2 linked regions of the Formosa sp. Hel1_33_131 genome follow. The protein of the gene in region 1 binds, or shares a complex with, the protein of each later gene. Links are inferred from orthologs where the notes say so. Each region holds a gene or a part of one and is shown on either strand. Other genes may lie near its edges.

Region 1 (5,938 bases):
CTCTATATTAGAATCGAATCAGCATTCTGCGGAGCTCTATTTTAATCTTGCCAACTGTTATTATAAATTAAATGAAATTGGCCCGAGTATCTTTTATTATGAAAAAGCGCTACAGCTGTCTCCAGACGATACGGACATTATAAACAACTTGGGCTATGCGCAAAAAATGTCCATTGACGCCATTCAAGAAGTTCCTGAAAGTGGGGTTTCAAAATTTTTAAATAAAACCCTCAACAGCTTAAGTGTGGACGGTTGGGCTACCCGAAGCGTAGGCTTGGTCTTTCTTTTTGTGTTTTTATTTTTAGGGTACTACCTTTCTCACTCAGAGGCTAAAAAACGTGTATTTTTTATTTCAAGCAGTCTGGTTTTAATCTTACTATTTATATCTCTAAGTTTATTATTTAAAAAAGACAGCTTTGACAACAGCACCCATCCAGCGATTGTTTTTGCCAAGGAGACAGAAGTGAGAGCGGAGCCAAACCTTAGAGCAGAAACGTCCTTTACTCTCCATGAAGGCACCAAGGTTTTGGTGATTGAGGATTATAATGAAGACTGGTCAAAAATAAAATTACTCAATGGCGAAACGGGTTGGATGGCGAGTTCGGAGTTAAAAGCGCTCTAATAAAAATATAAAATTTCATTTCATTTTTTATTCTATCTTTACAATTATCTATGAAATTAATGAATATCACAAAATATTTTTCTTTTTTCTGTTCTCTGTTTTTTCTACTTAATATCATAGGTCCAACACTTGTACTTCTGAATTCAAATGATGAGGTGTCAACGGTTGTCATTTCACTAGAACAAGAAACTGAAACAAAAGACATCGAAGATGTTAAGGAGTTTACGGAGCTTGATTTTAATAAAACGCACTCTCAAGATGCGCATTCATTTATAACACAGCAATCGTTATCCTTTGTATTTTATAATAAGGCTCTAAGAGAAACTCATTTAGAAAACACATCACCCCCTCCAAAATTTATATAGATTACATTCTGTATCTACAAACAAAGAGCTTCTCTTTGTGAATTTCAATCTAATATTATTACAATGAAACAATTTTTTTCAAACATAAAAGGCGATGCTTTTGGTGGCATCACCGCAGGAGTCGTCGCATTACCATTAGCATTAGCTTTTGGAGTCTCTTCTGGATTAGGTCCTAGCGCAGGTCTTTACGGCGCAATTTTTATTAGCTTTTTTGCAGCCCTTTTTGGCGGTACCAACACTCAAATATCAGGCCCTACGGCACCAATGACCGCCGTGAGTATGGTCGTCATTTCTGGAATTATCGCCGCGAATGATGGCGATTTATCAATTGCTCTCCCTGCCATATTAACTGTGTTTTTAATCGCGGGACTTTCTCAAATTGGCCTAGGAGTTTTGGGATTAGGGAAGTACATTAAATACATTCCTTACCCCGTAGTTTCTGGCTTCATGACGGCCATTGGGGTTATTATTTTACTAACTCAAATTTTACCCTCGCTTGGTTACAACCCAAAAGAAGACTTGCAATATGTGAATCAATTTAAGGCACAAGCCGAAGAAGTGATTCTTGAAAATATTTTAAAAGATGAAGCTGGAGACGGCATCTTAGTGTTAGAAGATTTCACAGAAACCATCGATCGTGCTTCTTTAATATCGCAAGACGATATCCAAAAAGAATCTGAAATATTAGCTGCTAAGAGTGCCTCGGGAACAATCGGTGCGCTAAAATTAATGCCAAGAGCACTTCAGGATATCAATTGGTTGGAGCTGTTGCTGGCTTTGGGTACGATTCTTATTATTTATGGCTTTAAACGCATTACAACCGTAGTCCCTAGTACGCTGGTCGCTTTGGTGGTCATGTCTGGAATCGCCATCGTCTTTGGATTGAATTATAAACCCATCGAAGAAATTCCTAGCGGATTGCCCATTCTTCAATATGAAATTTTTACTAAATTTAAATTAGCGACCATTACGCCTTATATTTTCACAGGGTTTACGCTCGCGCTGTTAGGTGCTATTGACTCCTTACTTACTAGTATCGTAGCGGATAATATGACCAAAACAAAGCACAACCCAAACAAGGAGCTTATTGGGCAGGGAATTGGAAACAGTATTGCGTCTATGTTTGGAGGGATTCCAGGCGCAGGAGCCACCATCAGAACGGTTGTAAACATAAACTCTGGGGGGAAAACAAAACTCTCTGGTATGATCGCCGGCGTAATGTTGTTATTTGTTTTATTGGCCTTAGGTCCTATCGCTTCCAAAATTCCTACCGCAGTACTCTCTGGGATTTTAATAACCGTAGGGATTGGTGTGATGGACTATAAAGGTCTGAAAGCAATTCCTTCCTTACCAAGAGACCTGTCGTTTGGGCCGTTCAAATTAAGTTCTGAGGTATTAATCATGCTCGTAGTATTGTTACTCTCTACGTTTTGGGATTTGATTTTCGCTGTGGGAATTGGCTTGATTATCGCTTGTTTAATGTTTATGAAAAAAATTGGCGATTTGACTTCGGAGTATTCCGATGTGAAGGTCTTAAAAGAAAAATCGTGGCCAGATGAGAAAAACTTTCCAGAGCACTTAAAAGAGTCTGTGTTTATCAAACACATCAAAGGACCTTTGTTTTTTGGATCGACCTCTGATTTTCAGCAATTGTACAAACAGATTCCAGACTCTGCAAGGACTGTAATTTTGCGTTTGGAACGTATGCAGTATATGGATCAATCTGGGCTTTATGCCATGGAGGACATGATTCAGGAGCTGCAAACAAAGAAGGTAGAAGTACTGTTTGTAAACCTATTAAAACAACCTCGCTATATGATGGAACGGATTGACATCATCCCAGATTTTATTCCGGAAGCACATATTTATGATAGTTTTGAAGCCTGTATTAACGAGTTGTCTTAGGCTTAAAATCACTTCGCCTCTTCAGGAGAATTAAGAATATTCGGGAGCTCTAGTGGTATTTCTTCATTTATAAAATTTGGAAAAATCATGGGAGCTAACGACTTTACTGGGTTGTAAAGTATGGACGTTTCGATCTCTTCATCGGAGACAAAAGGTATGGTTTTATTTAAAGTGTTAAAAATCAACAAAAGGATGCTGAGGATTAAAGCAATTTTTAAACCTCCAAAAAGGCCTCCTAGTAATTTGTTTAGAATTCCTAAGGATGCAAAATCGGCAAGCTTGGTCAGTGCTTTACCTGCAAGTGAGATCACCAATACAATCACCACAAATGTAATCGCGAAAGCTGTGATGTTTATTGTTTTTTCGCCCCATTCAAAACGGTCAGATAAAAATTCCGCTGCATAATTACTAAAATGTACGGCACCATACACCCCCACTAATAATGCGAGTAAAGAAGTGACCTCCACAAAAAAACCTTTAGAGAGCCCTTTGATTAATCCGTAAAGAATAAATGCGCCTAAAATAATATCAATGATCGCCATGGTGTTTAATTTAATTGATTTTTCAAAATTAACAATGATTCCTAACTTAACAACTCAAATGTTTCGTTTCTATTTTAATACACCCTAAATTTACGAAATAATTATGGCTCGAGACGAAGAACTTAAAAAACGATGGGAAGAGGTGGTTGAAAAACTGTCCTCTCAATTTGCGGATGGCGATCCTTTAGACCTAGATGGGATTATCTATCTCATTGGTGTACAGGAACTTGGGCAGCTACACCGAACCTTTAAAAAAGATGAAAAACTCAACCTGATGCACATTGCAATCTGTCGACTTTTAGAGCCCTACGGCTACTATGTGTTTGACTATTTCGATGAACAAGGTTGGCCACATTATACCATAAAAGAAGCCTTGCCAAATCTAAAGGCTGGCGAACAAAGTATTCTGATGAAGGATGCGATTGTAAACTATTTTATTGAGGCGGAGTTTATTAGTTAAGTTTTCTTAAATTTGGCCATTATTTAATTTTATCATGATAGAAAAGATCCATAAACTTATAGAAGAGGCTGAAGCGTTTTCGACACAATCTTTAGAAGAACTAGAAGTATTTCGTATTAAGTTTCTTGGGAAAAAAGGACTTTTGAATGATTTGTTTGCAAGCTTTAAAGAGGTTCCAAATGAACAAAAAAAGGACTTTGGACAGGCCATCAATAAATTAAAGAGTGCTGCACAAGAAAAGGTAAATTCCTTAAAGGCGTCCTTAGAAAACACCACAAGTGATGCATCTCTTTTTGGCGATTTGTCACGTCCCGGCGAGCCTTTTAATATTGGTGCTAGACATCCAATTTCATTGGTAAAAAATCAAATTATTGATATTTTCTCGAGAGTTGGATTTAATGTAAGTGAGGGACCAGAAGTTGAAGATGATTGGCATAATTTTACAGCACTAAACTTACCGGAGCATCATCCCGCAAGAGATATGCAGGACACGTTTTTTATACAAACAGATCCAGATGTATTATTACGAACGCATACCAGTTCGGTACAAGTGCGTTATATGGAAAATAACCAACCGCCCATTCGTACCATTTCTCCGGGAAGGGTCTATAGAAATGAAGCTATTTCGGGGCGTTCACACTGTTTTTTCCACCAAGTAGAGGGCTTGTATATTGACAAAAATGTCAGCTTTGCAGACCTGAAGCAAACACTCCAATATTTTACAACGGAGCTTTTTGGGAAATCAAAAATCAGACTACGACCTTCTTATTTTCCGTTTACAGAACCGAGTGCAGAGGTGGATGTGTACTGGGGGTTAGAAACCGAAACAGACTACAAAATGACCAAAGGAACTGGCTGGTTAGAAATTATGGGCTGTGGAATGGTAGATCCGAATGTGCTTGAAAATTGTGGCATTGACTCCAAAGAATATTCTGGTTTTGCCTTTGGTATGGGAATCGATAGAATCGCATTGCTCTTACACCAAATTAGCGATATCCGATTGTTAAGTGAAAATAATATGCGCTTTTTAGAGCAATTTAAAAGTGCTTTGTAAACTTTTATTTTGAAAAAAGATATCCTGATTCCAGAAGTAAAAGACGTATATATCGCCGTTGTGCATGAGTATAATGACACCTACAAGGTCTATGATTGGAATGCGTACATCATCAACGATAAATCCGTAGATTTAGAAATGGTGATTATTGTAACCAAAGGTTATTCTGAAGACAAAAAAACGGCCACTTTTAGAAAAAAAATTGAGGCACTTCCCGCTAAAAGTTACACAAAAATTGAGATGCTTCTAGAAGATGTTTTGTCAATAAACAACCTTTTTAATGTCTCATTTTTTGAAGATAATAAACTGTTTGAAAAAGCATTTGAATTCAGAAAAAACACGATTAACGAAAACGCACTTCAACAAATTCCACTCATGAAGCTAAAAGGGGTTTTAAAATCTTAAACCTAACTCAGTTTTTCTGTTAGTTTTTTAAACGCTTTTTTGGGGTTTTTGTGCATGTATAAGACTTCATAAACGGTATCAATAATTGGGGTTTGAGCCGGTGTTTCCTTACCTTGATTGATCTCATAAGCACTTTTTGTAGCATAATACCCTTCGGCAATCATGCTCATTTCCATTTGTGCAGATTTTACGGTGTAGCCTTTGCCGATCATGTTTCCAAACATTCTATTTCTAGAAAACAAGGAGTAGCACGTCACCAATAGATCCCCCAAATAAACCGTCTCATTAATGTTCCGTTTCATTTTATGGGCTTTTTTAATGAATCGTTTCATCTCGCGTGTGGCGTTGCTCATTAATACACTTTGAAAATTATCTCCGTATCCTAAGCCGTGCGCCATTCCAGCGGCAATGGCATAAATATTTTTGAGCATGGCCGCAAATTCTGCGCCCACAACATCGTCATTTGTACTCGTTCTTATGTAGTTACTCGAAAACTGATCGGCAATAGTACTCGCGATGTCAAGGTCTGCGCAAGCAATTGTAATGTAAGAAAGACGCTCTAAAGCAACTTCCTCAGCATGGCAG
Region 2 (3,849 bases), 1.2 Mb from region 1 along the record:
AATAAATCTACAAGTTAATAAAAACTGTTGATAACTTCCCGTTCGAATTTTATGTAAAACGCCTATTTTTGTATCCTAAATTTTAAACTATGTCTGATACTATAGAGTCTGTAAAATGTTTGATTATTGGATCTGGCCCTGCGGGCTACACTGCTGCTATCTATGCGGCACGAGCCAATATGTTTCCTGTATTATACCAAGGAACACAACCTGGAGGTCAATTAACAACTACCAATGAAGTGGAGAATTTCCCTGGCTATCCAGATGGAATTACGGGTCCTGCAATGATGCTAGAATTACAAGCACAAGCGGAACGCTTTGGAACAGATGTAAGAGATGGATGGGTGACTAAAGTTGATTTTTCTGGACCCATTCATAAAGTTTGGATTAATGGGACAAAGGAAATTCACTGTGAAACGATTGTTATTTCTACAGGTGCTACGGCTAAATATTTAGGTTTAGAGTCTGAACAAAAATACTTAAAACTTGGAGGCGGTGTTTCTGCTTGTGCGGTTTGTGATGGATTCTTTTACAGAAATCAAGAAGTTGTGATTGTTGGGGCAGGGGATTCTGCTTGTGAAGAAGCACATTACTTATCCAAGCTTTGTACGAAAGTTACCATGTTGGTGCGTCGTGATGAATTTAGAGCTTCCAAAATTATGGCGAACCGTGTGAAAAACACTGAAAATATCGAAATATTATTCAATACAGAAACCGATGAAGTTTTAGGTGACGGTCAAGTTGTGACGGGAGTGCGAGCAAAAAATAACAAAACAAATGCGTTGATAGATATTCCAGCAACTGGATTTTTTGTGGCGATTGGTCATAAACCAAATACCGATATTTTTCAGGGCTTTCTAAACTTAGATGAAACAGGTTATATTATCAACACTCCAGGCTCTTCAAAAACAAACATTGATGGCGTTTTTGTGAGTGGCGATGCTGCAGATCATGTGTACAGACAAGCAGTAACGGCTGCAGGAACAGGCTGTATGGCCGCCTTAGATGCAGAACGTTATTTGGCTTCTAAAGAAGGATAATTAACGCAGTTCAGCACTTAATTCCGATTCAAAACGCTTTTGGATTTTCGACATTATTTTGTCAATTTGAACATCTGTGAGCGTTTTGTTTTTATCTTGTAGTGTGAAACTAACCGCATAACTTTTTTTGCCTTCGGCTAATTTATCTCCTGTATACACATCAAATAGATTGATGTCTTTTAAGAAATTATTTTCCGTTTGTTTGGCTAATTTAAAAATGCTCTCAAAAGTAACGTCTTCATTGATTAACAATGAAAAATCACGTTTGACTTCTGGGTATTTAGAAATATCCTTAAATTTAATTGTTTGTTGATTGATGACTTTTAGTAAGTTATCCCAATTAAAATCAGCACAAAATACGCTTTGAGAGATTCCAAAAGATTTTAGTGTCGAGGCTTTTAAACTTCCAAACTCAACTAAAGAATGTTTTCCGACACTCAGTTGTTGCCCTTCGCTAAATACATCGTTAGTCAAAGGCGCACTTTTAAGTTTTTGAATTCCTAAACGTTCAAATACTGCTGTAACCAATCCTTTTAAATAGAAATAATCAACGACCGTTTCCGTTGTATTCCAACGTTTTTCGGTTTTATTTCCAGTGACAAAAATAGAAAGGTGGTTAAGCTCTTCTTTGTTCGCTTCAAAATTGTGATAGGTTTTACCAAATTCAAAAAGTTTTAAATCGCTTTGTTGTCTGTTGATGTTAAACGCAATAGATTCTAAACCAGAGAAAATTAAGGATTGACGCATCACTGATAAATCCGTACTTAATGGATTTAATATTTTAACCTCATGGGTCTGTTCCAATTGATCGCTAAAAGCCGTGTATTTATCTGAAGTCAATGAGTTATTTAGGATTTCATAAAACCCTTGTCCAACAAGTTGATTCGCAATTATATTTTCAATTTTATAGCTTTCAAATTTAGAAGTATTCGAAATCGAAGCATTTAATTTATTGGTAATTCCGATGTTGTTATACCCATAAACTCTTAGAATTTCTTCAATGACATCCACCTCACGTTGGACATCATTTCTGTATGCAGGGATGGTCAATCCTAAGCCGCTTTCAGTCACATTATTCACTTTTATTTCTAAAGCGCTCAGAATACTTTTGATGGTTTCTTTTGGAAGTTCTTCTCCAATTAATTGATTTGTTTTTTCAAAAGTCAAAAAGACTTGAGCATCTTCAATTTTATTTGGATATTCGTCGATCAGATCACTTGTTATTTTTCCACCAGCAATTTCGATAATTAACAATGCGGCTCTTTTGAGCGCATATTTAGTAATATTTGGATCGATACCACGTTCAAATCTGAAAGAGGCATCAGTATTGAGTGCATGTCTCTTGGCTGTTTTCCGAACGCTTACAGGATTGAAATAAGCACTTTCTAAAAATATTGAATTCGTTTCTTTAGAAACGCCTGAATTTTCACCTCCAAAAACACCTGCAATACACAGTGGTTTTTCAGCGTCACATATCATTAAGTCTTCTTCGTGAAGTGTGCGTTCAACGCCGTCTAAGGTTACAAATTTCGTACCTGCTTTGACGGTTTTTACAATAATTTTTTTAGCTGATATTCTATCGGCATCAAAAGCGTGTAAAGGCTGTCCTAAATCATGTAACACATAATTAGTTGCATCTACAATGTTGTTAATGGGATTCAATCCGATGGCTTTGAGTCGGTTTTGTAGCCACAAAGGAGATTCTTTTACAACGATATCAGAGATTGTCAAACCACAATAACGCGGCGCTTTTTGTTTATCCTCAACATTAATATCGACTTTAAGACTTCTGTCATCTACATGAAAAGCAGACACGGAAGGACTTATTAATTTTGCGTTGATGCCATGCTGAGACAACCCAGCCATTAAATCTCTAGCAGTTCCATAATGACTCATCGCATCTGCACGGTTTGGAGTCAATCCAATGTCAAACACCAAATCATCTTCAATCTCATAGTGTTTTGCTAAAGGGCTTCCAGTTTCAAGGGAATCCTCTAAAACCATAATTCCTTCATGAGAGGTTCCTAACCCCAGTTCATCTTCAGCACATAACATGCCGTAACTTTCTTCGCCACGTATTTTTCCTTTTTTAATGGTCCAAGCTTCTCCTTCTGCAGTATATAAAGTGGTTCCAATGGTTGCAACGGCTACTTTTTGACCAGTTGCTACATTGGGTGCGCCACATACAATTACTAAGGGTTCTTCGGCTCCAATATCAATGGTTGTGATTCGCAATCGATTGGCATTGGAATGTTGCTCACAGGTGAGTACATGGCCTACAACGATTCCTTGTAATCCACCTTTGACGGATTGAAACGCTTCTAAACCTTCAACTTCTAAACCTAAATCGGTAAGGAGTTCAGAGGTTTTTTCTGCAGTCCAATCAATTTTTATAAATTGTTTTAACCAGTTGTACGATATCTTCATTATGCGGTGTTATAGCTTTTCAGCAAATATAAAATAAAGGGATTAGCTTTCAAATAAAAAGCCCAACCAAAACGGTGGGCTTCTGTAATCTTTTTTAGATTGAAGTGACTATTGACCCGAAAGTGCTTTTACTTCATTTTCAATCATTTCATAGAATTGATCAATTTTTGGAAGTACAACCACACGTGTGCGTCTGTTTTTTGATCTGTTCATTGCAGTGTCATTATCTGTTAATGGCACATAACTACTGCGTCCTGCTGCTATTAATTGAGCGGGGTTAACTCCCATGCCTTGTAAGATTCTAATGACAGATGTAGAGCGTTTGACACTTAAATCCCAGTTGTCAACTAAGACACCATTTGAATACGAACGGTTGTCCGTA

The links.
Region 2: the proteins of pheS (region 1) and pheT are in contact, whole or in part, in a crystal structure (PDB 6P24), measured with the Escherichia coli proteins. The link is inferred for Formosa sp. Hel1_33_131 from one-to-one orthologs.

Annotation. Positions count from the first base shown.
Region 1 is NZ_CP017260.1:1,302,581-1,308,518, forward strand. What follows is about bases 3,067-5,938. They hold pheS (phenylalanine--tRNA ligase subunit alpha), read left to right. Parts: upstream 3,067-3,928; coding sequence 3,929-4,948; downstream 4,949-5,938. Other genes in these bases: FORMB_RS05895 (CvpA family protein), read right to left, coding at 3,067-3,434; FORMB_RS05900 (hypothetical protein), read left to right, coding at 3,538-3,894; FORMB_RS05910 (hypothetical protein), read left to right, coding at 4,958-5,353; FORMB_RS05915 (NAD(P)H-dependent glycerol-3-phosphate dehydrogenase), read right to left, coding at 5,356-5,938. Outside these bases: FORMB_RS05880 (tetratricopeptide repeat protein), read left to right, coding at 1-622; FORMB_RS05885 (hypothetical protein), read left to right, coding at 673-987; FORMB_RS05890 (SulP family inorganic anion transporter), read left to right, coding at 1,051-2,892; more of FORMB_RS05895, read right to left, coding at 2,901-3,066.
Region 2 is NZ_CP017260.1:145,304-149,152, reverse strand. Bases 755-3,827 are described here. They hold pheT (phenylalanine--tRNA ligase subunit beta), read right to left. Parts: upstream 3,468-3,827; coding sequence 1,041-3,467; downstream 755-1,040. Other genes in these bases: FORMB_RS00700 (OmpA/MotB family protein), read right to left, coding at 3,576-3,827; trxB (thioredoxin-disulfide reductase), read left to right, coding at 755-1,040. Outside these bases: more of trxB, read left to right, coding at 90-754; more of FORMB_RS00700, read right to left, coding at 3,828-3,849.